2 regions of the Muricoprocola aceti genome follow, and region 1 is predicted to be linked to the other one. Evidence: predicted binding sites of a transcription regulator. Region 1 holds the regulator's gene; the other holds the start of a gene.

Region 1 (7,860 bases):
GTTCTCCCTTGCCTGCAATTCTGACGCACTGACCATTATCAATACCTGCCGGAATAGACACCTTGATCTTCTTTCTGCTGGAAGTATAACCCGTGCCTCCACAGGAAGTACATTTTTCTTTGATGATCTTTCCGGTTCCGCCACAATCTGGACAGGTCGTTACATTCTGCACCATGCCAAACAGGGACTGCTGTGTCATAACAACCTGACCACGGCCGCCACATTTCGGACATGTCTCCGGACTGGTTCCAGGCTTGGCACCTGTTCCGTGACAGTTGGTACATTCATCCTTTAAGGAAAGCTCCAGTTCTTTCTCACAGCCAAATACAGCTTCTTCGAAAGTGATTCTTACGGATGCACGTAAATTAGCCCCTTTCATTGGACCATTGTTGGCTCTTCGTCTGGATCCACCGCCAAAGAGATCTCCAAAAATATCTCCAAAGATGTCTCCCATATCCGCTCCGTTGAAATCAAATCCGCCGGCACCTCCGCCACCCTGTTCAAAGGCCGCATGACCAAACTGGTCATACTGATGACGTTTGTTATCATCTGATAAAACAGAGTATGCTTCTGCTGCTTCTTTAAACTTCTGCTCGGCTTCTTTATCTCCAGGATTCATATCCGGATGATACTTCTTGGCCAGCTGCCGATATGCTTTTTTTATGGTAGCTGCATCGGCATTTCGGTCAACGCCCAGCACTTCGTAATAATCTCTTTTTGTTTCCGCCATTTTTCTCTCCTAGCGCCCAAAAGACGGGGGATATGCTCCTCCGTCCCCTGGGACTTTCTATTTACTTCGTAATGCTTCAGTGCCTTCCCATGTTGTCTCATCCGCGATGGATTCGACACGCACCAGAACTTACTTTACACCTCTTTATAGTCTGCGTCAATGACATCATCATCATTATTCTGTGCTGTGCTGCCCTGGCTGTACTGAGCACCGCCCATATCAGGACCAGCTCCCTGTGGACCAGCCTGCGCTCCCTGACTCTGTTCGTATACTTTTGCGAATACTTTCTGAGCACTTTCCATCAGTTTTTCTTTTGCAGCTTTGATCTCAGCTACCTGAGCATCTGTCATTTCTTCTGGATTGCTCTTTTCTACCAGCTCTTTCAATACTGTAATATCAGCTTCTACGGCTGTCTTATCGTTAGCATCCAGTTTGTCTCCTACTTCTTCCAGAGCCTTTTCTGTCTGGAATACCATAGCATCTGCATCATTTCTTGCATCAATTGCTTCTTTTCTCTTCTTATCCTGTGTTTCGAATTCAGCAGCTTCTTTTACTGCTTTTTCAATATCACTGTCAGACATGTTAGATCCGGAAGTAATGGTAATGTGCTGTTCTTTTCCTGTTCCAAGATCTTTTGCAGATACATTTACAATACCATTTGCATCGATATCAAAGGTAACTTCAATCTGTGGCACACCTCTTCTTGCTGGTGGGATACCATCCAGTCTGAACTGGCCAAGGGACTTGTTATCTTTCGCAAACTGTCTCTCACCCTGTACTACATGGATATCAACGGCTGTCTGATTATCTGCTGCAGTAGAGAATACCTGACTCTTCTTAGTAGGGATCGTTGTGTTTCTCTCGATCAGTCTGGTTGCTACACCACCCATGGTCTCGATAGACAGGGACAATGGTGTTACATCCAGAAGAAGGATATCGCCTGCGCCTGTATCGCCAGCTAAGTTACCACCCTGGATTGCTGCACCGATTGCTACACATTCATCCGGGTTCAGAGTCTTACTCGGCTCTTTACCTGTCAGGGCTTTTACTTTATCCTGTACAGCCGGGATACGTGTAGATCCACCAACCAGAAGTACTTTAGACAGATCAGATGCTGTGATACCTGCATCACGTAATGCATTCTGTACCGGGATAGCTGTTCTCTCTACCAGGTCATGAGTCAGTTCATCGAATTTTGCTCTGGAGAGGTTCATATCAAAGTGCTTTGGTCCTTCTGCTGTTGCAGTGATGAATGGCAGGTTGATATTTGTGGTTGTAGCAGAAGAAAGTTCTTTCTTTGCTTTTTCAGCTGCTTCTTTTAATCTCTGAAGAGCCATCTTATCTACAGAAAGGTCTACACCTTCTGCTTTCTTAAATTCATCAATCATGTAATTTGTGATCTTCTGGTCGAAGTCATCACCACCCAGTCTGTTATCACCGTTCGTTGCCAGAACTTCAATGACACCATCACCAATCTCAATGATAGATACATCAAATGTACCGCCACCAAGGTCATATACCATAATTTTCTGTTCTTTTTCGTTATCAAGACCATACGCAAGTGCAGCAGCAGTAGGCTCGTTAATAATACGTTTTACATCCAGACCTGCGATCTTACCGGCATCTTTTGTTGCCTGACGCTGTGCATCATTGAAATATGCAGGTACCGTAATGACTGCTTCAGATACTTTTTCACCAAGATAATTCTCAGCATCTGCTTTCAGCTTCTGAAGAATCATTGCGGAGATCTCCTGTGGTGTATAGTTCTTTCCATCGATAGACACTTTATAATCAGTACCCATATGTCTCTTGATAGAAGAGATGGTCTTATCTGCGTTGGTTACTGCCTGACGTTTTGCAGGTTCACCAACCAGTCTTTCACCTGTTTTTGAAAATGCTACAACAGACGGTGTTGTTCTTGCACCTTCTGTATTTGTTACAACGGTAGGTTTTCCACCTTCCATAACTGCTACACAACTGTTTGTTGTACCAAGGTCGATACCAATAATTTTACTCATAATTTTGTCCTCCTATATACATAACTGTAATACTGAAAAAACTAATTTGCTACTTTTACCATGCTGTGTCTGACTACCTGATCCTTGTAAAGGTATCCCTTCTGGAATTCCTCTACTACCACATTCTCACCGGCTTCCTCATCTTCCACATGCATCACTGCATTATGGAAATCCGGGTTGAACTCTGTGCCCACTGCTTCAATCGGCTTTACATTCAGTTTATCCATGGTATCCATGAACTGTCTGTAAATTTTTTCCATTCCTTCTACGAATGGATCTGCCTTTGACTCTTCCGGCACAGCTGCCAGACCGCGTTCAAAATTATCAATCACTGGAAGAATCTGCTCAATGACACTTTTGGCTCCCATCTCAAACATTCCTGCTTTTTCCTTTTCGGAACGCTTACGGAAGTTCTCGAATTCTGCCATCTGACGTTTTACTTTGTCTGTCAGTTCCTCAACCAGTTCTGCATTCTTATCTTTCTTTTCTTTTTTCCAGAACTTTTTGTCTTTCTTTTCTTCCTGTGCTGTCTCTTCTTTTTCTTCTTTTACAGATTCAGCAGCTGCATCTTCCACACTCTGATCTGTTTCTGTGTTCTGGCCGGTCTCTGTCTCATTGTCAGTAACCTCTTCTGCAGCTTCTTCCATGTTCTTTTCCATGTTTTCTTCTGCCACTTTCATCGACCACCTTTCTGTTCTATCATTTTTGACTCTACTGTTCTTCAAAGACGTTGTCTAACTGTCTCTTCAAAGTTTTCAGTGAATCAACGACTTTTTCATAATCCATTCGTTTCGGTCCGATAATTCCTATCGTTCCCCTGATGCCGCTTCCCAATTCATAGGTTGCCGTCACTACACTGCAGTCCTTCATATTCTGAATTGGAGCTTCATTGCCTATATAAACCTGAATTCCGATATCGGATGTCTGAGCCATACTCTCTGTCACCAGACTTGCCAGTTCTTTTTTTTCTTCAAAAGCACTGATCAGCTCGCTGGCCCTGGAACTGTCTGACAGTTCCGGATACTTGAAGATGTTCGTTGCGCCACTGGTGTAAATCTCCATCTCATCATCCATCTGTATGGTCTCTGCTACGGTATCCAGAACTTTGCTTACCACATCACTGTGGATACCAGCCTGTTCCTTCAGCTTCGTGATCAGCCCAAGATTAATCTCTTCCATTGCAAGACCATTTAATGCTGTATTTAACAGGATGTTCAGTTTTAATAGCATCTCATTGTTCAGCCCATGTTCAAAATTCAGCATCTTGTTCTTCACAATATTGCCCTCTGCCACAACCACTGCCAGAAGCTGTGTCTCACTGATAATGGAGAGCTGTATAAACTTCAGCTTTGTTCTGTGATACTGCGGTGCTGAAATCAAGGTTGCATAATTCGTATTGTTTGCCAGGACCTTAACCACCTGCTTCAGTACAGATTCCATACGATCCTGCTTCTGAATCATCATGTTCTGCATCTCTTTGACTTCCTTGTCTTTCTGCTCCATCAGATAGTCCACATACATACGATAACCCTGATCTGATGGAATCCTGCCTGCAGATGTGTGAGGCTGTATAATCAGTCCCATCTCTTCCAGATCAGCCATCTCATTACGAATCGTTGCTGAACTCAGGTTTAAGTCTGCGTATTTTGAAATTGTTCTGGATCCAACCGGTTCACCAGTCTCCAGATAGGTTTTAATGATAGCATTAAAAATTTTCCATTTTCTATCATCCAGACGCATCCTCATTCCTCCTTTGGTTGTTAGCACTCGTCACTATCGAGTGCTAATTTCCATGACCTTAAGATATCACCTGTATTTCGAAATGTCAATAGGCTTTTTTACTTTTATTTGACTTTTTTTGGAAATATGCTAAACTTTGATTGCAGTATTGTATTTACTGCATATTTACAATTTCATAAGAAAGGACTTTGTGATGAAAATTCGAAATTATCTCACGATTCTGTTTGCCACTCTGGCCATCCTGTTTCTGCTTGGACTCGCCGGGTATCTGACCTATGAGAATGCCGATGATGCCAATCCGGTGAAGAAGACGATTGCCAGCATCTTTCCGGGTCTGCCTTCTCTGTCTTCTTCGACCAGACAAGCTACAGAGGCAGCTCAGACGGAGCAGACAGAAGCCGAAAGCAGTGCTCCTGCTGTTGAAACAGCCAGCACCGTTCCTGCTCATTCTATTGTATTTGTAGGTGATTCCAGAACGGTCAGCATGGGAGAAGCCGTTCAAGATTCCTGCACCTATCTTGGAAAGGAAGGGGAAGGTTATCAGTGGTTTGCAGATGATGGTGTCTTTGAGCTTCGGACTCTTCTGGAGAATGATCCTTCTCAGACCATTGTCTATAATCTGGGAGTCAATGATCCGGAAAACATGAATCTCTACATTGAACTGTATCAAAGTATTGCAAGAGAATTCACGGATACGCCATTTTATTATTTATCTGTTAATCCTCTTTCTGATGATGCGCAGTGTAATACCACCAATGATATGATTCAGGAATTCAATCAGGCATTAAAAGCCGCTTTTCCTGACCACTACCTGGACTGTTATGATTACCTGACAGAACAGGGATATGATACCGTAGACGGGCTTCATTATACAGAAGCTACTTCGAATCTTATACATAACTACGTAGTAGAACAGGTTCTGGCAAACGCATAAGAGAACAAAAAAAGAATCCTCAAAATGGATTCTTTTTTTGTTCTCTTTTTCTTCAATAATTAAATCAGATAAATATATCCCAACAGCTGTCTTCCTCCTGCCCAATTGTAAATACTCTGATACTTGAACACAATGTTGGACCGGTCTGCTGCAGGAACGGTTGTTCCAAATGCGTATCCTGATTCAGATACATATGGCACACCATTAACGATGTCCTCTACAACCGCAATATGCGCATCTCCACTTGAACCATAATTAAAAATGGCAAGTGCACCTATCTTTGGTGATGTTCCGTAACTGAATACTCTCTTAGAAGCATTCGTATTATAGATACCTACCGGATCTCCACCGAATATCTGCTGTACCCTTGAAATATTGCCGCCTGCGCTGGCTACGATCTCCATAGCACGTCCGCATGCATACCAGGTGCAGTTACCTAATACATAATAATTTGCGTAATACTTCTTACCTGTCGGTGCCAGACTGTTGTACTTGTAGTAAATATTGTAAGAAGAATTGTAATAATACGGATTCGATACTGCCGGTCTTCCGGTTCTTGCTTTATATCCGGATGGCTTTGTCACGATACCTGAATAATCCAGACTCTCAGAATTACCTGCTGTATTATTGCTTCCTGTTGAACCAGGAGATACATTATTGCTTCCGGCATTTACAGTAAGTGATCTCTTGATCAATACCACATTGTTTTTCTCTGAATCTATTGCATTAATCTGAAATGTGTATGTACCTGCTGTCAGTGCATCAAACTTCATGGCACTGTCAATCGCACTGTTCTTCAGAGAATATTTCTTGCTGTTCGGCTTGGACACCTTGGAGTATACAACCTGATTACTGCTGTTCAGAATCTTAGCTGTAATTTTCTTCATCTTATACCTGGAAGTGATCGTTCCACTCAGGGAATAAGACTGTCCTGCATTCAGTGTAAAATCACCTGATGGCAACGGATTGGATATCTTGATGCTTCCACTGGAAGCTGCTGTATCATTTACAGTAAACTTCCGATTGACTACTCTTCTCTTGGTTCCCTTTGCATTATAAACGCATACACGATAATAATATTTGCCTGCTGCCAGTCTGTCAAAAGCCAGATACGGATCTGCCTTCTTCAGATTATAGGTCTTTCCATTCAGTTTTTTGTCATATCGCTGAAGACACTTCTTACCATTCGAGTTATAAATCGTGCAACTGATCTTTGTCATCTTCTCATTGGCTTTCAACGTTCCCTTCATCTGAAAGGTGGCACCCTTCTTGATAGTTGATGGCAATGAGACACCTGATTTCGTAACCTTAAATGCTGCCTGTGCACTCGCTGGCACTGCCATGATCAGTAATGCCGTGATCAGCATCATGATTACTTTTTTTGTTTTCTTCATACTTCCTCCCTTTCCATTATCTGGTACGTTATGAAGTAAGAATTCGCATATTTATTACCATTTCTTTGCAAATCCTGCAAATAGTATACTATATTGCTCTATTCAATGCAATATCTTTCAATAGTTTTTTAATATTTTTGTAAAAAACTCCCAAATTTATTCACTGATCAGAAAGTCAGACAAAATCGCATTGCTGACAGAAATTCCGCTTTCTGTCAACCTTATTCCCTGTTTATCTGCTTCCATCAGCCCCATTTTTACATACTTTCGGATTGTTTCTCCATAAATATCTGCCAAATGTTTTCCATATTTCTGATAAAACTTTTCTCCGGATACGCCTTCCATCATTCGCAGCCCCAGAATCACAGTCTCCTCCATCTCGTTCTCTCTGGTCAGTGCCTCCACCATCTCCGGCTGCCAGGCTCCATCCAGATAACTTTCCAGAGACTCTGTATTTCGATATCGACGTTTCTGCAGCAGAGACGATGCGCCCAGACCAAACCCCTTATACTCGATTCCTGTCCAGTAACCACAGTTATGCCGACATTCTTTTCCCCCTTTTGCATAGTTCGATATTTCATATCTGTGATATCCGTGTGCTGCTAATATTCTTCCTGTATCTTCGTACATCTCACGTTCTTCTTCTTCAGACGGCAGGAGCGACTGGGGTTCGTCTTCCCGCCTGCACCGATCCGCTTCTCCGTAGATCTGATAAAAAGGAGTTTCCTCTTCTATGATCAGGCTATAGGCCGAGATGTGCTCCGGCTGCAGGGCAAGCACTTTTTCCAGGGTCCTGCGCCACCCGGCCGGAGTCTGTCCTGGAAGCGCAGACATCAGATCCACATTGATATTCTCGAATCCAGCCTTCCTGGCCAGTCTGTAGCTTTCCAGGAATTCTTCCCAGCTGTGAATTCTTCCCAGAGTCTCCAGCTCCCGGTTATCCGCTGACTGCAGGCCAAAGCTGATCCGGTTAATTCCGGACGACAGAAAAGTTTGCAGGTCAGCTTCATCCACAGTTCCAGGATTACACTCTATGGTGATCTC
Region 2 (7,860 bases), on a different contig from region 1:
ATACAGTTTCTTCTTCTCTGGATCACTCAGGACATCATATGCTTCTGCGATCTCCTTAAACTTTTCTTCTGCTGCCGGATTTCCTGCATTGTTATCCGGGTGATATTTTTTCGCCAGTTTCCTATATGCTTTTTTTATCGCAGCGGAATCTGCGCTGCGACTGATTCCAAGTACTTCATAGTAATCTCTCTTTTCGCTCATGCATCTCACCTCCTGCATGTCATAATCACATAGGCTCTTTCTGTTCTATTTGTAATATAACACGTGTTTTTTCTGTTGTCAACGAATCACGAAAACATATTTTTGAAATTTATGTGAACAAAATCGTTTTATTTATTTTTTCCATAATATAAAAAGACAGTCTGAGCAGGCATAGATAATCGGCATCCTGGACTGGTACGCATCCAGAATAAAATCCAGTGATGCCTCATCAAAATGATATGACCAACGCATACCGCCGCTCTTCCGGCAATGACCAAGAGCTATGACTGCCTGAAAATAATAGGTCGGTAATTCCATAATATTGTTCATCACATTACTGACTCCGGCTTTAAATAATCCCTCCCGTACTACCACGCCCAGTTCGGATGTATCGTTTCGGTTCATTTTCAGATTAATCAGAATCCCGATATGCCCCTGATGTACAAAAGCTTTGCTGCCGTGAATATTGCTCTCAATCTCATTGCACAGGCTGATGGACGTATGCAGTGTATCCACACGTTCTTCCAGTGACAGGCATACCGCCACATAAGGGTCAGTCAGATTCCACCCCATCAGAGTGATTCGTTCACTGACCTCCTCCTGGCTGTGATTTTTTTCATTTACCAGATCTTCTAACAGATTTACCAGAATCTGATCATAGGTACGGTTGTTCTGATGCTTATAGTTCATGGCCCGTACAATGAATTCTGCCAGATACTCTGCTGCTTTCATCTGCCCTGGTTTAATTGCCGTATCCAGTTCACAGATCACCAGCCGCCCCATATACCGGCCGCTGGTATTCCAGAGATTCACATAAATATCCCGGTATCCTCTCAGATGATCCGGGAAAATCTGTGCTCCACGGGTGGTCATAGTATAACGGTATTCCGACGAAGTGCGAAACTCATTAATTGCATCCATCGGTGTAATATTGTTACCGGTATATTTGTCCTTTGTCCACTGAATCATCTCCGGTCTCAAATCCGGGCAGGCGATCTCAAAGAACTGGTCATCATGGACAAACAGAGGATTGTGAAAAAACTGCAGACTGGCATCACACAGTCTTTGGATATTTCCGCTGCGGATCATGATATTCTATTGGAAACCATTTAAGAAAATCATCAACGCACTGGTGGATATGGATGTAACCCCTTATCTCTATACCGAGGGCAAATACAATACCCGTCTGGAACAGCTCCGGGATCTGCCAAAGGGTAAATGCATGATTCATTTCGAAACCGTAGATATGAAAAAAGCAAAGGAGATCGTTGGCGGCAACTCCTGTATCGTAGGAAATCTCTCTGCTTATCTTCTGGAGATGGGTACACCAGAGCAGGTAACCGAAGAAGTGAAAAAATTGCTGGATATCTGTATGCCAGGTGGCGGTTATATCTTTGACTGCAACGGTTCTATTGATATTGCCAAAGAAGAAAATATCGATGCCATGTACAATGCTTTGCTGAAATACGGTAGTTATAAATAGTCTAAATTATTCAGGAACACTAAAAAAGCCGGGGCTTAAAATAAGTCCCGGCGACTATAAGGAGATTTCCTTAACCTTCAATGGCAATATAACCATCTTTTTCTATTTTCTCAGGTGCTTTCTTTGGCACGGACAGTTTCAGAATACCATCTTCATATTTTGCATGAATGTCTTCTTCGCTTACTGCATCGCCTACATAAAAGCTTCGGCTCATGCTGCCCGCATAGCGTTCACGCCTGATATAATTACCTTCTTTATCTTTTTCATCTTTATCCAGTCCCTTTGCAGCAGAAAGTACCAGATAACCATCTTTCAGCTGTACCTGAATCTCGTCTTTCTTAAATCCCGGAAGATCGACATCCAGTTCATAGCTTTTATCCGTTTCACGGATATCTGTCTTCATCATGTTCTGTGCATGTTTTCCATACAGAGGATTCTTCTTACCCCACAGCTGTTCACTGTTAAATGGGAAATTATCCCATACATCATCAAATAAGTTTTCTCCAAAAATACTAGGCATCATCATAAGTCATCTCTCCTTTGCTGTCAAATTCTGTTATTTATGTCAAATGATTACAATAAAATTCTTGTTTCAGGCAGCGTCCCTTCCGGGACGCCACCCTTTTATATCCGTTTCAGTAGCATTAGTCGGATCAGCCCTCAATAGTAATATACTTCGGGTCACTGGCTGCCGGTTTCGCTTCCTTCTTCGGAACGAAAAGCTTCAGGATACCATGTTTGTATTCACCTTTAATGTCTTCCTGAGTCACTTCTTCGCCTACATAAAAGCTTCGCTCGCAGGCTCCTGCGTAACGTTCACGTCTGATGTAGTGTCCCTTCTTATCTTCATCGTCTTCATCCAGACCTTTTGCTGCACTGACAGTTAAGTAACCATCTTTCAATGCAACTTTGACTTCCTCTTTCTTGAAGCCAGGAACATCAACAATCAGTTCATAACCTTCCGGTTTTTCCTTAATATCTGTCTTCAGGAGATTCTGTGCTCTTCTACCGTACAGCTTCTTTTCCACTTTCTTCTCATCTTTGTCATCATAATAGAATGGTGTAAAGAAATCATCAAATAAGTTTTCTCCAAAAATACTAGGCATTAACATAAGTCATATCTCCTTTCAAAAGCTCCCTGGATCTTCACGATCCAGTCTGCTGTATTATCATTTCTAGTTCTTCGAACATCTGGAATACCTTTTCTTTTATCTCTCTTCCTTTGTTCTATTTGTAATATAACACGCATTGTTAGCACTGTCAAGAGGTGAGTGCTAATTATTTTGTGAAGATTTTGTGAACGCTATAAGCCATGCAAAATGGTGAAAAAAGACGCCCTGCAAGTTTACTTGCGAGGACGTCTTTTTTGCTATTTTATAGGGCGACAGCCCTACAGCGAGGGAATTCTTTCCCGAGCTGTGCATGGCGTATCTCACAGCTTCACGGGGTTTTTTCACTTGCTTTTGCACGGAGGTTTCTTGATTTGACCACATTTTTACGACAAATTCTTTTGCATTTTCCCGGTTCTCCTGACTTTAACTAATATCATCCACACATAAAATCAAATACATAGTACTGTAAAATCGAAGTAAATATTTCTACCAACAGAACCTTTTATGACAACATCTCTTTCACACAAGTACTCCGATAATCACTCGGTGATATTTTATATCTTTCTTTAAATACTCGGTTAAATGTCCTCTGACTTTCAAATCCACTATCCAGACAAATGTTTGTAATAGAATCACTTGTATTTTCCAAACGATGGCATGCATGGTTCAGCCTTGCATCGTTAAGATATTGATTAAAGTTTTTATGGAATGTTTTGGAAAAGATCCTGGATAAAACATATTTGCTCACCCCCAGATCTTTTGCCATCTCTTCCAACGAAAATTTCTTCTTAAAATTTGCTGATATATAGGAAACTGTCTGATAAATAAGATCGTTGCTCCCCACATTACTCTTTTCTACCAAATTTAATTTTCCTATGCAGCGTGCCAACACAATTTGAAGATATGCCTGTGCAACAGTAATATCCGACTGTTCTGTCTCTAAAATCGCATTTATAACCCTATATACCTCCGGTTCAACCTTTTCCGCTTTGATGATCGGGTATTCAGGAGCCATGGATTGCATGATATCTGCAAATTTGGCAATCGTAAATGGCGATGCAATCAGATAAGTTGCTTTATTTACACCGGGTGTCAGTACCTGATAGTGATGAATAACATCTGGAAATACAAAGCCTATATCTCCTTTATCCATATGATATAGTTCCTGTCCGACACCAAGCTCTAATGCTCCACTTGTTACACAAACGATCTCCAATGCATTATGAAGATGTGGTTCAATATGTTTTGACTTCCTATTTATTGCTATGATCTCCTCTTTTGTGTCAACATATTTTAACTGCATGAAATACTCCCCTTTGCAACATTTGTCTATATCTTCTTTCGATTTAGCAAGCAATCCTTTTACACCTATCTTATAATCAACTTGTAAATAAGGAAAGGAGGAATTGCAAATGAGCAACCTAAAAAAATATCTGAATGACCTTTTAGTATTCTACACTGAATATTTTGAGCATCCTTACCATGTATAAATACTAAAAGGACTATTTTGTGAAAACTGAATATTTTCTTAAGGCCATTTCACAAAAATGAAGTGGTCCTTTTTTTATAAACTTTCAATAAATCTTTTGAATGCAGCTTTCCCTTCATCTGTTCTCTTGTAAACGCCTGCATCCTCCAGAACTTTCGCAAACACAATTCCAATTTCTTTCTGTATGATAGAATGAATATTACTATCTGTAATCTTATATTTTGGCATCCATCCCTCTGCCCATTCAGCATGGGCAGCCATTGTTTCATTCTGTCTCAGGTCTTCATGATTCAGAATTGCCTGTTCTAGTTCTACCATCTCTTTCTTCAATCTGGCAGGTAATACAGCCAGTCCCATAACTTCAATCAGTCCAATATTTTCCTTTTTGATATGGTGATACTCAGCATGCGGATGGAAAAGTCCGAGAGGACAATCAACAGTTGTGATATTATTACGCAAAACCAAATCCAGTTCATACAAATCTCCACGCATCCTTGCAATCGGCGTAATTGTATTGTGTGGAATACCATCCGTTTCACTGAAAATATTAACTTCTGGATCCGAATATCCACGCCACTTCGTAAGGATATGATTTGCAGCCGCTACAATACTATCCATTGCTCTCCCCTGCAAACGGATCACTGACATCGGCCACTTTACAATTCCTGCATGTATATCTGGATATCTCTCTAAGTCAAATTCCTGTTCATAAGGAGCTTTTGCCATAGCAAAGACATAACTGCCACCCTGAAAATGATCATGACTCAAAATAGACCCTCCTACGATTGGCAGATCTGCATTGGAACCTGCCATATAATGCGGAAACTGCTTAACAAAATCAAGGAGTTTATGAAAAGTTATCTCATTAATTGCCATCGGAATATGATTCTTATTAAATATAATGCAATGTTCATTATAATACACATATGGTGAATACTGCAAATAATACTGTTCTCCACACAGAGTAATTGGTATAATCCTGTGGTTTTGTCTTGCTGGATGTGAGAGGTGACCTGCATACCCTTCGTTTTCCCTGCAGAGCAGGCACGCCGGATATCCAGATTTTTTTGCAGTTCCAGCTTTTGCAATATCCCTTGGATCTTTTTCTGGTTTTGACAAGTTAATTGTGATATCCATCTTGCCAAATTCTGTATCAGTCTCCCACTTTTCATCCTTTATAATCCGATCTGTGCGGATATAGTTTGTAGCCTGGCTGAAATGATAATAAAATTCAGTTGCTGCCTTTGGGGATACCTGATATTTTTCTTCAAAAATTTTTCTCACCACGGACGGAGCAGGTGTTAAAATACCCATGATCTTTGTATCGAGAAGATCCCTCATTGTCACTGTATCATCTTCAAGAATTCCCTGTGACAACGCATACTCTAACAAATCATCCAAAACGAGCTGTAATTTTCTCGGTTTTCCTAGTTTCTCCGGTTCTTGATAATCTTGCCTTTGAAACAATTCCAATAAGCCGTTTGTAACATACACTTTATCTGCATCATCTATTAGTCCATTTTCTAGTCCATAAGCCACCAGTTCAGAAATCAGCTCATATACAGTATGAGAACCGATATAACCTGCTCCGCCCAATACTAAAATGCTACTCACAGATCATTTCTCCTTTTCTTTGTTTTTATGATTATAAAACTTTTATGCCACCATACTTACGAATTTTTAATACTTCACAGGAACCGTTTCCAAATATCTTATCCATCTCTTTTTGATAGTTAGACACCAGATAATTGGGAACAAATGCCTGTATAGTTCCTGCAAATCCTCCTCCATGCACTCTGCACACGCCTTTTTCTCCAAACATCACGTCACTTAATGCCAATGCAATAGACACATTCTGATGTTGCACATCGTGACATGTATATACGTTCTGAAGGTATTTAAAAGAAGAATCTCCGGATTCTTTCACTTTGGTCAGAAATTGTGGAAAATTATTCTTCCTTAGTGCATCTACTTCCTCTTTGACGCGCTCATTTTCGCATACAAAGTGTAATGCCCTGAGTGCAGCACGATCACCAGCACAGTCACGTATCTGTGTGATATTATTGATAATCTCTTCCTTGGATACCTCTCCTAAAAAGTTTTTTCCAAAACATTCCGCTGCCTTTTTCATTTCCTGTGGAATTGCTGCATAGTCTGGGGTTAAATCTGCGTGAGTGCCTTTCGTATCTGTAATGCATAAACTATATCCATATGTATTCAAATCAAACTTCAACTGTTCCACAATCGGATTTTCCGGATCTGCAAAATCAATATGTATCAGACTTCCTACTGAACATGCCATTTGATCCATTAAACCACATGGTTTTCCGAAATACACATTTTCTGCATACTGACCAATCTTGGCAATTTCTATCGGATTAACTTCACCACCATTGTACATATAGGAAAGAATCGTTCCAATAAGTGTTTCAAAAGCAGCTGAGGAAGAAAGACCTGCACCAATCAACACCTCACTGGTCACATATGCCTGAAATCCTCCAATTGCATGACCATCCATTTTCATCTTGGCAAGTACACCACGGATGAGTGCATTCGTGGTACCTTCTTCTTCTGTTTTTTTCGCCAGCTCATCCAGCTGAATGATAATCATACCACTATATCCATCTGACATCACTTTTACAATCGGCTCATCCAGTTTTCTTGCAACTGCAATTGCATCATTGTTAATGGATGCGGCCAGTACCTCCCCATGCTGATGGTCCGTATGGTTCCCTCCTATTTCACTTCTTCCAGGTGCACTGAATATCTCTATTTCACCTTCACCAAAAAATGTCTTGTAACTGTCGATTGCTTTCCGATATCGTTCCTTCTCATATGGAATCCGGTTCAAATCAACATATAATTCTGTTAATTTATTGTCGAAAAAAGTTCCATTCAATAATTCGATTGTTTTTTTTATTTCCATAATACCACCCCGATCACCTTATATATAGAAAAAGCACTGTCTCATCGAACAACAATCAGACAACGCTTTCTCCTGTCAATTCTAATTTATGTCTGATGCATCTGTTATTTCATCTGCAGCAATTCCTTTTTCTGCTTTCAGTTTTTTATTTGCATCTTCTACATTCATTCTTGAAAGTACAAACATAATCAATACATCAAAGATTAACGGAAGCCAAAGATACATAAACTGCATCATATCAAGTGCAGACTGCGGCTGAGTTGCATTTGTTCCGACATATCCACTGAACTCAAGCATCCATCCAACAACAGCGGTTCCAATACCTCCACCAATTTTTACACCAAGAGAAGTACAAGAGTACATCGTTCCGTCAATTCTCTTTCCCTGTGTAAGATAAGTGTATTCAGAGCAGGATGCGATAACTGCATTCATATCTCCCTGCCATGGTCCCTGACCTAATGCTGCAAGAGCTGTAAACGCCATCATCAGCGGAACACTGCCCATATATCCGGCAACAACAACAAGTGCTCTACCGATGACTGCTAAAACATAACCTCTTAAGTTCAGTTTGTACATACCTTTCCACTTACCAACTAATGTCGGTGTGAAAATCAGGGCAATGATCAGTGGAATATTTACTGCCCATGCA

Evidence for each region. Region 1 encodes HrcA, which represses chaperone genes, less so after heat shock. Its sites were predicted from a motif close to TGTTAGCACTCNNNNNNNNNGAGTGCTAACA; they were not measured.
Region 2: OCV47_RS06465 (Hsp20/alpha crystallin family protein) is a predicted target of HrcA. The motif match lies at 2,934-2,964, and genes of this name have one in related genera.

Annotation. Positions count from the first base shown of each region.
Region 1 is NZ_JAOQKE010000001.1:382,557-390,416, forward strand. Features, by position in the region: gene dnaJ (molecular chaperone DnaJ) at 1-730, opposite strand, end outside; gene dnaK (molecular chaperone DnaK) at 865-2,748, opposite strand; gene grpE (nucleotide exchange factor GrpE) at 2,790-3,428, opposite strand; gene hrcA (heat-inducible transcriptional repressor HrcA) at 3,460-4,494, opposite strand; gene OCV47_RS01930 (SGNH/GDSL hydrolase family protein) at 4,682-5,422, shown strand; gene OCV47_RS01935 (CHAP domain-containing protein) at 5,482-6,816, opposite strand; gene hemW (radical SAM family heme chaperone HemW) at 6,973-7,860, opposite strand, start outside.
Region 2 is NZ_JAOQKE010000005.1:31,387-39,246, reverse strand. Features, by position in the region: gene OCV47_RS06485 (DnaJ C-terminal domain-containing protein) at 1-201, opposite strand, end outside; gene OCV47_RS06480 (hypothetical protein) at 334-1,290, opposite strand; gene OCV47_RS06475 (uroporphyrinogen decarboxylase family protein) at 1,289-1,684, shown strand; gene OCV47_RS06470 (Hsp20/alpha crystallin family protein) at 1,755-2,210, opposite strand; gene OCV47_RS06465 (Hsp20/alpha crystallin family protein) at 2,338-2,796, opposite strand; gene OCV47_RS06460 (helix-turn-helix domain-containing protein) at 3,299-4,099, opposite strand; gene galT (UDP-glucose--hexose-1-phosphate uridylyltransferase) at 4,361-5,899, opposite strand; gene OCV47_RS06450 (galactokinase) at 5,931-7,211, opposite strand; gene OCV47_RS06445 (MFS transporter) at 7,293-7,860, opposite strand, start outside.